Regions from separate parts of the Acetobacter zythi genome, predicted to be linked through region 2. Evidence: riboswitches for the same ligand, from Rfam matches in the RefSeq annotation. Region 2 holds a riboswitch; the other holds the start of a gene.
The links. Region 2 has a riboswitch for cobalamin ahead of AABE20_RS09685 (hypothetical protein). Riboswitches for the same ligand answer to the same signal wherever they lie in the genome.
Positions count from the first base shown of each region.

Region 1: another riboswitch for cobalamin. It lies ahead of AABE20_RS05525 (aromatic ring-hydroxylating oxygenase subunit alpha); the one in region 2 lies ahead of AABE20_RS09685 (hypothetical protein).

Region 1 covers NZ_CAWUEO010000010.1:11,694-16,111, reverse strand. Annotated here, with positions in the region: gene AABE20_RS05535 (methionine synthase) at 1-388, opposite strand, end outside; gene AABE20_RS05530 (DUF1852 domain-containing protein) at 416-1,399, opposite strand; cobalamin riboswitch at 1,759-1,990, shown strand; gene AABE20_RS05525 (aromatic ring-hydroxylating oxygenase subunit alpha) at 2,318-3,412, shown strand; gene AABE20_RS05520 (hypothetical protein) at 3,409-3,810, shown strand; gene AABE20_RS05515 (hypothetical protein) at 3,924-4,202, shown strand.
Region 2 covers NZ_CAWUEO010000023.1:219,264-223,681, reverse strand. Annotated here, with positions in the region: gene AABE20_RS09700 (GlcG/HbpS family heme-binding protein) at 1-153, opposite strand, end outside; gene AABE20_RS09695 (IclR family transcriptional regulator) at 248-973, opposite strand; gene AABE20_RS09690 (LysE family translocator) at 1,082-1,789, opposite strand; gene AABE20_RS09685 (hypothetical protein) at 1,875-2,315, opposite strand; cobalamin riboswitch at 2,354-2,565, opposite strand; gene AABE20_RS09680 (histidine phosphatase family protein) at 2,621-3,181, opposite strand; gene AABE20_RS09675 (esterase/lipase family protein) at 3,306-4,418, shown strand, end outside.

The DNA of each region.
Region 1 (4,418 bases), on a different contig from region 2:
CCCACTTGATGGGCTTCTTCGTCAGCGTGCGTAAAAACTTCGCATCCTCGACAAAAACAGGCTTCTCGCGCGTTACAGCGCCTATGACTGATGGCACGCTCGCATCGTAGCGGTTGCGAATTTTGACCGTCTGGCGATTCTCGAAATCTACACCATTGAGATGTTCAATGAACGTCGTGACGAAATGCTGACGCGTTTGTTCACCGTCACTGACGATATCGATCCCAGCGCGGTCCTGATCGTCCAGTGTCAGGCGTAGCGCATCCTGTTTGCCTTCGACCAGTTCCTCTCCGTGCAATTTCCAGGGCGACCACAGGGTCTCAGGCTGTGCGAGCCATGAGGGTTTGGGCAGACTACCAGCCGTTGAGGTGGGGAGCAGTGTTTTCATGAGAGATGACCTTGTCTTTCTGATGGATCAGCCGGCGTCACTGGCAGACCACTGTTCGAGGATATCGTGATATGGCCAGATGAAATTTTCTTCCGTATATTTTCCCTGAGCGGTTGCCAGTTGGCTCCGCTCTTCCCGGTCGTAGACAATTCGGGTGTTTGAATAATCCTGATGATTCAGGCTTGGCTGATAACAGTCAGCCGCCGCAGAATTGGCATTGTAAATTTCAGGACGGTAGACCTTCTGAAAAGATTCCATCACGCTGATGGTGCTGATCAGTTCAAGGGCAGAATAGTCAGACAGCAGATCGCCAAAAAAATAGAAGGCCAACGGTGCAGCACTATTGCGCGGCATGAAATAACGAACCTGCATACCCATTTTTTGAAAATACTGGTCTGTCAGGGAAAATTCTCGCTGCTCATATTCAACGCCGAGAACAGGATGCTGATTTTCCGTCCGATGATAGGTACGATTGGTCGAAACACTGAGGCAGATGACTGGCGGTTTTTTGAAATTCTGCTTGTAAGCAGACGAGTTCATAACGCTTTTAAAGAGATTTCCATGTAAGTCCCCATAGTTATGGGGGACACTGAATTCGGCTTTCTCTTTATTGTAAGCCGGTAACAACACGCTGAAGTCGTAATCCCGCACATACGAGGAAAAACTGTTCCCGGCGAGGCCCTCTATCCGTTTGTTGGCGTTTTTATCAACAATTGTTGTGTAGAGGACTTCGATCAGAGGAAAGCTGCCGCTTTTGCCAGAAAAGGCGAGATCCATCTCGACAGAAACGATTTCAAGTTCAAGAGTGTAGCGATCTCTGTTGGCATTATCCCAGTGCGCCAGATCATTGAACCGGTTGTCGATCATGCGCAGCACGTTGCGCAGGTTTTCCTGACGGCTTTCCCCTCTCGCCAGATTGGCAAAATTGGTCGTAAGGCGCGTCCTGTCAGAAGGATGATAGTTCTCATCGAAGCGGAGCCTATGGATACTGAATGTCGAGTCCTGAATCATTGTGGTCCTGTGTCCCTTTTCCACCCCAATCCAGAATGAGGACAATGGTGATGCATGGCATCCCCAGTTTGGCTTCTGCCTCTCTCAGGCGGTGGTGGTCATCGTCATCGCAGCTTTATGCCTGAACGTATCCGTGAGTAGAAATGATTTGATTTCATAAACACATCAATTTTGTTCATGGTAAAATGTGGCGGCGTTGTCCCCGGAAAGAACGACACCGGAAACTGATCAGCGCACTGTTTGTCTTCGGGAAATCAGGTCAATCAGACGCATGGTCTACATACGAAAAACTGATATCTGCCTTCCGCCGCTCCATGATGTTCCAGCTTGCACTCTGGATGCGTTTGGCGGCATGGTGCAAAGGCAAACGCTTCAATGGTCCCGCGCGAGCGGGTTAATAGGGAACTCCGTTATGTTCTGGTCAGACATTCGGCCAGAAGCAAAGTCGGAGGCTGCTCCCGCAACTGTAGGCGGTATGTCACTGGTTCGTTCACTTTGAACGTGAACCACTGTTCTCATAGGAACGGGAAGGTTGGAACCGGTTGGCCATGATCCGTGAGCCAGGAGACCTGCCATTGCTCAGCCACCAACCGTCGGGCGGGATGACCGAAGGGAGGAGAGAATATATGCCTGTCTGCCTTATGCCGCGGTCGTTCCTGATGAATCAGGCGGTGGCCTCTTGTCCGGACACGGTCTTCTGCTCTGTTATTCCTGACCGATATATGGACAACGCTTTTGTGCTGCTGACAGCATTGATCCGTTAGAAACTTTCGGTTCAGCCGGCGGACACTGACGCATTCTGTCCGGTAATTGATAACGAGTTATACCTGCTCAGACAAAATGCGAGAGACGACATAACGCTCCATGACTTGGGTTGCGTTGTTTCCTTTGCGCTGAGCCAGTTGAAGTGTCGAGGTAATGGAAAACGAGCTCCACCAAATTTCAGACCATTCAGCGTGCGCGGTACAGATTGATTTAAGACGTGTCAGAACCAACCCGGATTTCTGGTATCCTGTCGCCTGGTCCCGTGAATTGGGAGGGGAAAAGGCAATCGATGTCCGGTTTGCAGGACAGCATATCGTCATCGTACGTCCTAAAAGCGGCGTTCCTTATGCGCTAGATGGCCTGTGCGCCCATCGGCAGGTTCTGCTTGGCAAAGGAAAGGTTTGTGGTGACCAGATAAGCTGTCCCGCTCATGGTCTGAGATATAATCGGGACGGCCAATGTGTTTCGCCCAATGTTTCTGCCGAAGCGCAATGTCTGCGTCTCAAAAGTTGGGCCTGTCGCGAAAAAGACGGGCTTATTTTTGTTTTCATGGGGGATCAGTCTCTTGCAGAGATTGTCCCGCTCCCTGACTTTCCAAGGGTGAGAGATACGCGTTATCGCACGCGACGTTTCGGGCAGATGGTGAACTGTCATTACAGTTTCATGCATGAAAACCTGATGGATATGAATCACCAGGTCCTGCACAGTCGGTTGGTCGGAAAAATGAAGCCGCGGTTTCTGGGAATGGACCACGGTGATGATTTTGTTGAAGCCCGCTACACCTTTGCACGAACCGGCGGCAAACAGCCTTTGAGTGAGGCGCTGATCTACGGCCAGAGACGCCGTGATGGTCGGGATTTTGCCTATCGGGACGTCATGACCATCAGGACACACTATCCCTATCAGAGCCTGCGTATTGAAACGCAGGGGATTGAGGAACCCGTGATGGAGTTGTGGATCTCGTATGTGCCACAGGACCGTGAGCAAATGACCAACCGTGTTTTCGGTCTGTTGTCGATCAAACGATTGAAAGTGCCTTTTTTACTGGATCTTGCCTGGCCAATACTGGTCGCATTCACGGAGCGCGTCTTCTTTGAAGATCGCGAGATTGTCGAGCTGGAACAGGCGGCATGGAAAGACCTCGGTGGAGATCACAATCGGGAAGTCTTTCCTGTTATCAATCAACTTCGCAATCTGCTCAGGCGATGTGGTCAGGCACCGGAAAGCGCAGAAAAGGCAGCACTATGAGATTGCCTTTTATAGCACCACCTTCCCACGCTTTTCATCCTTTGCTGGAAAAGATCATTCTTCTGGCGCCTGATCGAACCTGTGTCATTTCTTTACTGGGGACAGATGCAGTTTTACCTGAAGAAGAACAATTGCAGCAGAATGGCTATGATCTTTTCCAGATGACTGTTTCCAATCTACCAACAGACCATCAGATGCGTGGTGACTATCTGGAAGCACATTTCAGGCCGCTTCTCGACACAGCGATAGAAATGGCGATGGCGCTGACTGACAGGCCAGCGCATGTGCAGGAAGCAAGTTACGTGCAAACCTATATAGCGGTTCAGAATCTGATTGGTGCACAGAAAGCTGCGATGGATCTGTATTGTCGTGTGCAAGTTGTATCAATATTTTCATGATTTTCCTTGTTACGCCCTTCTCCTTTGTTTCAGGGCGAGAGGGTCGACGTCAGTCAGTGGATGCAAGCTGAAACTATGATTTCCTGAAGAGTTTGAGCCAGAGGAGACAGGTCATGAGTAATGTTATGGATTTCCCCATCCAGAACGGGGCGGCCAGGTCCTATCTGGCTGCGAAAGATCTCACAAAAGAACAGTGCCGTTTTATTCTCTCTCTACCGATAAATGGTGAATATGGCATTCCCAGAGCGGATCGCGGCGCCATCCGTGGATCATTGATATTGATGGGATATGTCGCGGCCGGGTTTTCCGCACGCTGGGGCAGTGCTGCCGCTCGCCTTACCAGTCGAGGACGCATCGTGCATCGGAAATTGATGTCTGGTGAAAACCTTTGATGAAGTGGCATAGGATCTGAAGAGGGAAAGCTAACATAGGCCATTTGAATGGTGGCCTCGAATTTAGAATCAAAAAATTATGCGATGTCATCGGGACTGAAACTAGCCGATCACTCATGAAACAATGTCCGCTTACGGGATGACTGCATTCATGCGAACACGTCTGCAATGAGGCGACTGCTGCCCGTCCGCTCTGCTTCTGCTATACTGACAGGT
Region 2 (4,418 bases):
AACATCCACAGCACCCAGAATTGTGCCTTCCATACGCAGGAAGGCAACAGGCCACGCCGCTGCATCCAAAATGGAAATGCAGACATTCACGCCCATCCGCTGCGCCTCGGCATGTGCTGCCTCCAGCATGGCGGTTGCTATTGTTGCTTTCATGGTCCTTACACCTCTTTTGCATAAAGGGGTGTACGTTAGCCCGACTGCTGGAGAAGGGAATAAGCAAAAGAGGGCAAAGCTTATTTATTCAATATTATTGAACATTGAGTTGTTCGAGCGCGCGCATCATCATCCATGCAAGCCTCATCAACCTGTGTTGCGGAAACCTCGCGGGCGGGCCGGTCAGGCACAGGCTTGCCCTGACCTCCCCATTCTCGCGCCACGGAATGGCAACACCGTTCAGCCCCGGCCTGTATGCCTCCATATCCAACGCATAGCCTTTTATGCGGACATCCTCGATCCTGCTCAGCACATCCACATCCAGGGCATTGGCTCGGGTTGCCAGCACCCGCTTACCCAACCCCGGCACACAGGCCAGAAACACCCACCCAACGGCTGACCCTTCCAGATTTTCGCGCCGGGGCATGGTGGCCAGAGCAGGGCAAAGCCCGTTGGGGTCTACAATATCCAGATACGTCGCCTGATCCCCGCTGGGGACCGCCAGCCATGCCGTGGCGCCACTTTTGTGCGCCATAGCCTCCAGCACCGGGCGCAGGCGGGCGCGCAGCAGGTTGTCATCCCCCGCAATACGCGCGAGGTTGAGGATGCGCCCACCCAGATGATACCGCATATCTCCCGACCGGCGCTGGACGTATCCCAAATGGTCCAGCGTTTGCAAAATATTGTGTACTGTTGTTTTGCCTATGCCAGCAATACTGGCAATCTGCTGCAAACGCGCACCACCACCCTGCTGGGCAATAATTTCCAAAATGGCAGCAGAGCGCTCTATGGACTGAATGAGCTTTGGCGTTTTGCTCATGGCGTATTCCTGTTGCCAAAGGGGTTTAGCACATCCCGCCCATATTATACCGTGCGCCCTACAAGTTCATCAGGGCTGAACGCCACAAAACCTTCCGGTGCGGTCCTATCAGGCGGGAAGACCGCTCAGGGCCAGCCTGAGTGCAAAATAGAAGAACACGCCCCCCGTCAGCATATCCAGTACGCGCACAACCTTGGGGGTGGACAGAACACGACCAAGGGAAAACGCCAAACAGGCCAGAGCCGCATACCATGCCACAGCCATAACCACCTGCACCCCCGCCAGCAGCAAGGAATAGCTGACACGCTCCACACCTGCGGGAATAAACTGGGCAAAGGCTGTCAGGTCAAACACACCCACCAGTGGGTTCAGGCAGGTTGTCAGCAAACCGCGCTGATACCCAGCCCCCATACTGGTAATCTGGCGCGCCTGCGCGGCCCCCTCCGCCTGATCATGAACGCCAGCAGAGGGCATAAGCAGGCGGATACCCAGATAAGCCAGATAAAAAGCACCAGCCCATTGGAGCGCCAGATACAACGTGGGGGATGCCGCCACCAGTGCACTGACCCCAAACGCCGTGCCAACACCCCATATGGCCAGCCCCGTGCCGGTACCTAGAGCCGCCCCCAAGGCCGCCTTATGCCCGACATTCATGCCCAGACGGATAACAAGAGCGGTTTCGGTCCCCGGTGTCAGCACCAGAACACCCCACGCTGCGGCAAAGCTCAGTATGGGCAAAAACGTATGGGGCATAACCTGATCCTGCTCTGTATATCGGGCAACATAGGCCACCATGCGGGCCATAATGGCCAACATGGAAGACGGCCCATGTGTAAAAGAGAACAGGAAACAAAAAAAGCCCGAGGCAGGCCAATAAAAAGGCCGCTATGGCTCCCCAGCCTTACCTGCCGCCATACAAATCCATGGCCATACGGCGTGCCCCCACAAGGTGCTGTACAGCCACATAAGCCATGACCATGGCATGCCCGGACACAGTCTTTTCCGCCCCGCTCCGCCCCGGCGCAAAACGGGCTTGCATGACCAGACTTTGCGTCTGCTCCAGCATTATACGGAACTGTGCCTCAAGCTGCTGCCCTCTTGCACGGTAAGAGGCGGGAAGGTCACGCACGAACAGCCCGAACATATGTGCCCCGGCCTGTTGCAAGGCGGCCTCTTCCGCCAGTGGTGTAGCATTCCCTAGCAGGGCCAGAACCTCGGCCCTGTCCGGCGCACTCCGCAGCACATGGTGCAACAGTGGATGCTGGCCGTCCGCCCCGTACGCTGATCGGGTGGAACATGGGGGAAAATACGGGTTAAAACCCGGCATAACATAACGTGACATCAGTCATCTCAGCCCCCGGTCGGCCCCGCCCGGTGACATGGCATGCAAAGACGAAGGCAGGTCTCCTGACTTGCAGATACGCCTTGCACCCTGCCTTCCCGGTTATGCACCAGTGGCTGCCCCTCAGTTGGGGCAACGGGTGTGGGCTTCTGCCTACAGTTGCGGGTACAGTCTCCGACTTGCTCCATAATGGCGCTGACGGTGTTCCCTTTTCATCCGTTCGCACGGAACCTTCGACCAATGGGGTCAGGCTATAACCCCATGCACCAACTGCCGCGAGCAAAAAAAAAGGAAGCGGCCGCTCCCTACACCGGAGCACCCAGCATACCCACGCGCCACCGGCCGGCGTGGCAGGTCAACAGGCTATAACTCAGGGGCGGCACATCCACCCGCGCGGCATGGGCCAGACCCACAGGACCACCCGGATACAACACGTGCAAAACCAGATTCCGCACAACAGCAGGGCGTGCCAGCACCACTGCAACGGGCGGAGTCTGGCTGAGGCTACCCAACCAGAGGGCTATCCTTTGGGAACTGCCAGCAAAACTTTCCCCCCCGGGTGGGGCAAATGTTGCATCGGATAAAAACGCAAGCTGTTCCGCTGGCCCCAGCACTTGCAAGCTTTGACCAGACCATAAACCATAATCTCTGTCCCGTAGGGCCGGTTGTGGTTGCAGCATATGCCCCTCAGCACCAGGTGCTGTAACATCTGGAGCATAATACACGGTAAGCTGGCTGATGGATGGCAGGTAAGCCGCCACTTTTTGCTGGTCATAGCCATTTGCAACCTGCTCGGCCCCATTCGGCAGTTCCCCTTTACGCACAGCCGGGGGCAACTCAGACGCACAGCAAAGCAGCTTCAACACACCAACCTTTCCTGCATTGGCCCTTGGTCCAGGGGCATCGCCATAACTGCGCAATTTGCCAGCATGGCGCAGACACCCTACACCATCAGACATTATTTGACCGCGATTTCAAACCGAGAATCGGATGCCCTCCCCTCCCCGCCTTTTATCCAGTGCTCTGTGTTCCCGTTTTTCATGGGTAGCGCTCTGTGTGGCTTTTTCTGGCTGTGCGGCCCCCATTACCGTGCAACGCCTGAGCCTGACGGACAGCTACAAGGAACGAAGCCAGAGCACGCTGAGCGGGCAGACCCTGAGCAACACCACCCGCATTGTGCTTGAGCGCCAGAACCTGTTGCCCAAATGGAAAAAAAATCCGGCACAGGCTTTGGCCATCCTGCGCGCCAGCACACAGGCGCAGTTTTATACACCCGATCTACAGGACCAGCTTTTTGCTCTGGCGGAACTGCACTACCTTATGGCCCGCCAGAACACGGACCGTACGGCTTTTATGGCTGCCGCGCTTTATGCCTACGCCTACCTGAACCCCGATGGGCCAGAACACGCAAAACCCAACCCGTATGATGTGCATTTTCGGCAAGCCTGCGACATATATATGTTTGGCCTGACCGAAGCGCTGGGCAACCCGGTTAATGTGACACCGCAACGCTGGACGCTGCCATTTGGAACACTCGACCTGTCCACCGACCCCGCGCAGACACAATGGTATGGCTACACCCTGACCGACTTCCGCCCCACCGCACGCCTGTCTGTGCGTGGGATCAAAAACATTTATCGCAAGGCGGGGCTGGGGGAACCTCTGGCCGCGGTTCCACGCCCACCGGCCAATAGCCAGATTTCCTTTTCCATTACCGACAAGCTGCGTATTCCCGTTAACCTTCTGCTGGACATTCCCACCCCCCGCCAGCAGATTTTTACAAACCAGATTTCTGGGCGCCTGACACTGGCAACCATTGACAGAACATCCAGCCTGCCCACAACAGACGGCGTTATTCCCCTCCAATATGACCAGACCGCCTCCCGCGCGATCAGCCTGAGCAATGCGGTGGACTGGTCTGTGGAATACAAGGGTTTTCTGGATGGCAATCTGTTTAACAAGCGTGCGCAGCTTATTGCCATAGAACCGCACCAGTATGGCCACAGGCCCGTCGTGCTTGTGCATGGCACGGCATCCAGCCCCGGACGTTGGGCGGATATGGTGAATGACCTGCTCGAAGACCCACAAATCCGGGAGCATTAT